DNA from 2 places in the Serratia symbiotica genome. Region 1 is predicted to be linked to the other one. Evidence: riboswitches for the same ligand, from Rfam matches in the RefSeq annotation. Region 1 holds a riboswitch; the other holds the start of a gene.
The links. Region 1 has a riboswitch for thiamine pyrophosphate ahead of thiC (phosphomethylpyrimidine synthase ThiC). Riboswitches for the same ligand answer to the same signal wherever they lie in the genome.
Positions count from the first base shown of each region.

Region 2: another riboswitch for thiamine pyrophosphate. It lies ahead of thiB (thiamine ABC transporter substrate binding subunit); the one in region 1 lies ahead of thiC (phosphomethylpyrimidine synthase ThiC).

Region 1 covers NZ_CP050855.1:3,107,088-3,110,501, reverse strand. The annotation lists gene thiE (thiamine phosphate synthase) at 1-84, opposite strand, end outside; gene thiC (phosphomethylpyrimidine synthase ThiC) at 77-2,020, opposite strand; TPP riboswitch at 2,138-2,262, opposite strand; gene hemE (uroporphyrinogen decarboxylase) at 2,406-3,414, shown strand, end outside.
Region 2 covers NZ_CP050855.1:2,740,194-2,743,607, reverse strand. The annotation lists gene thiP (thiamine/thiamine pyrophosphate ABC transporter permease ThiP) at 1-910, opposite strand, end outside; gene thiB (thiamine ABC transporter substrate binding subunit) at 886-1,875, opposite strand; TPP riboswitch at 1,933-2,040, opposite strand; gene sgrR (HTH-type transcriptional regulator SgrR) at 2,090-3,414, opposite strand, start outside.

The DNA.
Region 1 (3,414 bases):
GGCGATCCATTCAACGCTGTTGACCACTGGGTACAATCCCAATTTGTGCGGCGTGTCGGGGAACGGGGTAGTGATATCAGTCATTGCTCATTTCCTCTCGCAGGTTGCTGGTGCGGTGATACAGCTCGCTGCCGTGAGAGCGGAACTCGGCGGACATTTTCTCCATGCCGTTTAACTGTACTTCGATCGGTTGGGCAACCTCCTGAGCGGCGGCATAATCGCGCACCTCCTGCGAGATTTTCATCGAGCAGAACTTCGGGCCGCACATGGAACAGAAATGGGCTACCTTGGCGGATCCCTGTGGCAGGGTTTCATCGTGGTAGGTACGGGCAGTGTCAGGATCAAGCGCCAGGTTGAACTGATCTTCCCAACGGAATTCGAAGCGGGCTTTGGACATGGCGTTGTCGCGGATCTGCGCGCCCGGATGCCCCTTGGCCAGATCGGCGGCGTGGGCGGCGATCTTGTAGGTGATCAACCCTTGTTTTACGTCTTCTTTGTTCGGCAGGCCGAGGTGCTCTTTTGGCGTGACGTAGCACAGCATAGCGCAGCCGAACCAGCCGATCATCGCTGCACCGATGCCGGAGGTGAAGTGGTCATAGCCGGGAGCGATATCGGTGGTCAACGGGCCGAGGGTATAGAATGGCGCTTGGTGGCAGTGCTCTAGCTCTTCGGTCATATTGCGGCGGATCATCTGCATCGGGACATGTCCGGGGCCTTCAATCATCACCTGTACATCATATTCCCAGGCTATTTTGGTCAGTTCGCCCAGGGTGTACAGCTCAGCGAATTGCGCTTCATCGTTGGCGTCCTGAATCGAGCCTGGGCGCAGGCCATCGCCGAGCGATAGCGAAACGTCATAGGCGGCGCAGATCTCACAGATCTCACGGAAATGCTGATACAGGAAATTTTCCTGATGATGTGACAGACACCACTTCGCCATGATCGACCCGCCGCGCGAGACGATGCCGGTCAAACGTTTGGCGGTCATTGGCACATAGCGCAGCAGCACTCCGGCGTGAATGGTGAAGTAATCAACCCCTTGCTCCGCCTGCTCCAGCAGCGTATCGCGGAACATCTCCCAGGTTAGGTTTTCCGCTACGCCGTTGACTTTCTCCAATGCCTGATAGATCGGTACCGTACCAATCGGCACCGGACTGTTACGCAGAACCCATTCGCGAGTTTCGTGGATATAGCGGCCAGTAGACAGATCCATCACGGTATCTGCGCCCCAACGGGTAGACCATACCAGTTTCTCCACTTCTTCTTCGATCGATGAACTCACCGCCGAGTTGCCGATGTTGGCGTTGACCTTCACCAGAAAATTGCGGCCGATGATCATCGGTTCTGATTCCGGGTGGTTGATGTTGGCGGGAATGATGGCGCGGCCAGCGGCTACTTCCTGACGTACGAACTCTGGCGTAATGTTTTCCGGCAAATTTGCCCCCCAACTTTGGCCGGGATGTTGCTGGCACAGCACCTCGCTGTGGATGCGATTACGACCCATATTCTCGCGGATGGCGATAAACTCCATCTCCGGGGTGACGATGCCGGTGCGGGCATAGTGCAATTGGGTCACGCACTTGCCAGCCTGTGCTTTGCGTGGCAGCGGCAGGTGCTCGAAGCGCAGATGATCTAACCCCTCATCCGCCAGACGCTGTTGAGTGAAACCGGAGCTGACCCCGCTCAGGGTGGTGCTATCGCCGCGTTCTTCAATCCAGCCTGCGCGTAGTTTGGGCAGGCCAGCGTGCACGTCAAGCAGTGCTAGCGGGTCACCGTAGGGGCCAGCAGTGTCATACACCGGAATGGCTTCGTTCTGCTGGTACTGCGGGGTATCCGCGTTATTGCCGATCAATGTTGGGCTGAGCTGGATTTCGCGCATTGGCACCTGTACGTCGCTGCGCGAGCCTTGCAGATAGATACGGCGTGAATTGGGAAAAGCCATCCCTTGCAGGGTATCGATAAATTGCTGGGCGGCTTCGCGTTGCGCTTTACGGGGGCGGGGGTTATTAACGTTAGACATAGCAAGTTCCTTCCAGTGTGTTGGGTTGGGAAAGTTGCTTGCCTGGAGCTCGGAAGGAGTAATGATGCTGGCCGGCGCTGCAGGGGCATCCCAAATCGGGAGAAATCCTGCCTGTGGCTATAGATTACTCTTGTTCCCTTCGCGGGTACTAACCCGATCAGGTTCCGCGGATCCCGAATTAACGGTCTCAGCCCGGCCAATTTGTTGAATAAATCAGGCGCTAGGCACTCCGACAAGATGCCCCCAGTATAGGAGGGAGAATAAAAACTACAAGCTTATCCCCAGTATATTGCAAGGCATGAAATCTATCGGCATGCCCAAGCGTGGCACCGCGATGGGCAGAATAATGTACAATGGTGAGTAGATGATTAAGGGAGCCTCATAAATGAATGAGTTGAAGAACGATCGTTACCTGCGTGCGCTGTTGTGTCAGCCGGTGGATGTGACCCCCGTATGGATGATGCGCCAGGCTGGTCGTTATTTGCCGGAGTACAAGGCGACCCGCGCCCAGGCCGGTGATTTTATGTCACTGTGTAAGAACGCGGAGTTGGCCTGTGAGGTAACGCTGCAGCCGCTACGCCGCTATGCGCTGGATGCCGCAATCCTGTTCTCCGATATTCTCACCATTCCCGATGCCATGGGGCTTGGGCTGTATTTCGAAACTGGCGAAGGTCCGCGCTTTTCTTCCACGATTGCCAGCCGCGCCGATGTAGACAAATTGCCGCTATTCGATCCGGAAGTGGAATTAGGTTACGTGATGAATGCGGTGCGTACCATCCGCCGTGAACTGAAGGGCGAAGTGCCATTGATCGGCTTTTCCGGTAGCCCGTGGACGCTGGCGACTTACATGGTAGAAGGCGGTAGCAGCAAGGCGTTTACCAAGCTGAAGAAGATGATGTACGCCGAACCGGCCACGTTGCACCTACTGCTCGACAAGCTGGCGGACAGCGTGATCCTGTATCTCAACGCCCAGATCAAGGCTGGTGCGCAGTCGGTGATGGTGTTTGACACTTGGGGCGGCGTATTGACTGGCCGTGATTACCGTGAGTTCTCACTGCACTATATGCACAAGATCGTCGACGGCCTGCTGCGTGAAAACGATGGCCGCCGAGTGCCGGTCACATTGTTCACCAAGGGTGGCGGCCAGTGGCTGGAAGCAATGGCGTCCACCGGTTGCGATGCGTTGGGCTTGGACTGGGCCACCGATATTGCCGATGCGCGCCGCCGCGTGGGCGATAAAGTGGCGCTACAAGGCAATATGGATCCATCGATGCTCTATGCCACGCCGGAACGCATCGGCCAAGAAGTGGAAACCATTTTGGCTGGCTTCGGCCATGGTGAAGGCCATGTGTTCAACTTGGGCCACGGCATTCATCAGGACGTGCCGCCGGCCA
Region 2 (3,414 bases), 370 kb from region 1:
GCAGCAGCAGCAACAGGGCGGCGGCGATCAGCAGGCCATCGACGATGCGGCACCACTGGCTGTCTGCCGGGTTGCGCCAGTGGTGGGCATGGGTGTTGCCCACCGGCAATGCGCGGCTCAGTTGCTGGCTGAGCAGCACCAGCCCCAGGCAGCAGCCCAACTGGATCAGTGCCAGCAGCGCGGCGCGGCTGAGATCGTAGTCGTAGCTCAACGCCTGATAGATCGCCAATTCCAGGGTGGTGGCCTGCGGCCCGCCGCCCAGCGCCAGCACTGTGGCGAAGCTGGCGAAGCACAGCATAAAGATCAGTGCAGCGCTCGGCAGGAGTTGGCGGCGCAGCGCTGGCCATTCGACAATGCGCCACTGCTGCCAACTGTTCATACCGAGCTGAACCGCCAGTTGGCGCTGTTCGACCGGTATATTCTCCAGCGCATGCAACAGCAGGCGGCTGGCTAGCGGCAGGTTAAAAAAGAGGTGCGCCAGTAAAATGCCCCGTAAACCGTAGGGCGAGAAGCTGTAGTTAACACCCAGCCAACTGCACAACGTGGCCAGCCAGCCCTGCTGGCCATAGACGCTGAGTAGCCCGAACACCGCCACTAGCACCGGCAGCACCAACGTCATGGCGCATAGCCTAAGCAGCCACTGCCTACCAGGGAAACGGCGGCGATACAGCGCCCGCGCCAGTAAGATGGCGGGCAGCACCGAGAGCAGTGCCGACAGCAGTGCCTCCCAGAAGGTGAAGCGCACCACATGCCATAGGTAGCTGTCCTGCCACAAGTTGCGCCAGTCGCTTTCTGGTGCATAGTGCCACAGTGAGCCGAGCGCCAGCGTGGCGATGGTCAGGATCAGACCTGCGGCCAACAACCCAGGCCACCACCAAATGGGGATCAGTGGCTGACGGCGGTTTGCCATGCCCGAACCCAATTGCCGCGATGTTTAGCCACTTCGTCGGTGCGGTATTGCAGTGTGGTTTGCACAGTGGTCATCTGTTCAAAGCCGATCGGCAGTGGGGTGTCGATGACGGGATACATCCAGTTGCCGAGAGGGATGCTGCTCTGGAATGCTGGCGTCACCATAAACTGCATGAAGCGCTTCGCCAACGCAGGCTGTTTGCTGGCCTTGAGTTTGCCGGCAACCTCGACCTGAAGATAGTGGCCTTCGCTGAATTGGGCGGCGGCATAACTGTCTTTTTTTTCTTTGATCAGGTGGTAGGCCGGGGAAGTGGTGTAGCTGAGCACCAGATCGGCTTCGCCCTTGAGGAACAGGCCATAAGCTTCGCTCCAACCCTTAGTGACGGTGACGGTTTTTTTCGCCAGTTGTTGCCAGGCCTCTGGCGCTTTTTCGCCATAGACTTTTTGCATCCATAGCAGCAGGCCAAGACCAGGGGTACTGGTGCGCGGATCTTCGTAAATTACCCGCCAGTGTTGGTCACGGCTCACTAGTTCTTGCAGGCTTTTAGGCGGGTTTTTCAGTTTGTCCTTGTTGTAGACGAAGGCAAAGTAGCCGTAGTCGTAGGGCACGAAGGTTTTATCCTGCCAGCCCCCCGGTACGGTCAGTTTGCTGGTATCCACATCGCTCGGTGCGAACAGGTCGGTTTGCTGCGCCGCTTGCAGCAGGTTGTTGTCCAGCCCAAGCACCACGTCGGCGGCGCTATTTTTGCCTTCCATGCGCAGACGGTTCAACAGCGATACGCCGTCTGCCAGTGTGACGAATTGCAATTCGCAGCCGCAGTCGGCCTCGAAGGCTTTTTTCACTGCTGGGCCGGGGCCCCAGTCGGCGGCGAAGGAATCATAGGTATAAACCGTCAGTGTCGGCTTGGCGAGCGCCGATGCGGCGCACAGCAGCAGTAAACAGGGCAGGTATTTTTTTTTGACCACTTTGCACTCCTGAAAAATAAAAGGGCAAGGGTATCTGAGGGGGCGAGGCGGTGAGGCTGGGTCGCTAGGCTCAAATCCCTCCGCCGGTATTGACCGGATCAGGTTCGACGGGTGTGCTCTCAGCAGAAAAGGGCCAGCCCCTTTTCCGCACCCCGATGAGACGGCACCATTGTAAAGACTAACCGATGCAAGTGAAAGGCGCTAAGAACCGCATTTAGTCCTCTGACGGTGCAAACCAGGCAGATTTGAAGTCAAACCAGCCGAGGGTGTTCATGCGCACACCGCGCATGCTGCGCTGGCCGTGTAATTGCAGCCAGTGGTGAAACAGCGGATGTAACAGGTGGCTGCTGACCAACCGTTGGCAGAACGCTGCCAGCGGCAGGCTGTTGGCGCGCCACAGTGCGGCTTGCTCGGCCAGATCCTCACTCATGCAGTGCTGCATCAACGGCATCTCATACAGAGTGGCGAACAGCGAGAACGCCAACGGTAGGGTGAAGTTGGCGCTGCCGAGCCACAGATCGCTCTGCGCTTTGCCTTGGTGCCAGGTGGGGTAATCCACGCTCTGTACCCTCAATGTGATGCCGTGTTGTGCCAGCAGCGGTTTGATGGTTTGACAGATGGCGTGGAACTCCGAGTGCTCGTTGAAATAGGTGATCGTCAGCGCGCTCAGGCTTGGCGGTTTCGGCTGTTGCGTCAATGTACGGTTATGATGCCAGCGCGGCAGCAGGCCGTAGGCGGGCGACCAGTAGCGTTGATAGACAGTCTCGGCGTTGTTCAACAGGGAAATCGGGTTGAGCAGTGCGCACAGCCAACTACGGATAGCCGCATCGGCCGCCAGCGGTGAGCGTTGATCGAACAGCAGAAAATAACAGCCTTCCTCCAGTCGGCTTTCCAGCTCGTTTTTGCTGGTGTCGTCACCCTGCAATTGTACGCCGGAGTGCATCAGCTCTTCAGTCAATTCTGGTAGTACCCAGATATTCACTTCGTCGATCAGCGCCCGGTAGCCAAAATAGTCGTCGAAGGCGTGGATCTTCATTTGGCTGTGGTGGTTACGCACCATGCTATACGGCCCAGTGCCGATCGGGTGGCGGGCGAAATCCGGCAGGCTTTGCCATTCACGCGGCAGGATCATCGCATGCACGCTGCCCAATAACCATGGTAGCCAGTAATCGGGGCTGTGCAGATGCACATCGATGACGTGAGGGGATGGTGATGTCACATGCTTGATGTGTGAAAACAGTGGCTGCGGCATCAGGCGGGTGAGCGAACGGATGACATCTTCCATCTCCAATTCGCGACCGTGGTGAAAACGAATCGCTGGACGCAGATAAAAACGCCAGTGTAGTGGCGTCAAGACTTGCCAGTGATGGGAAAGATCTGATTCTGGTTCCCCATTTTCCTCATTTATCCGCGTCAAACCGCTGAAGATCTGCCGAGCCAAGTGTGTTTCCGAACGCCGCAGTGCTGAGCCGGGCAGCAGGTTGTACAGTTGGCGATAGTAGAGCACCCGTAGAATGTGTTTTCCTTGGCGAAAGCGGC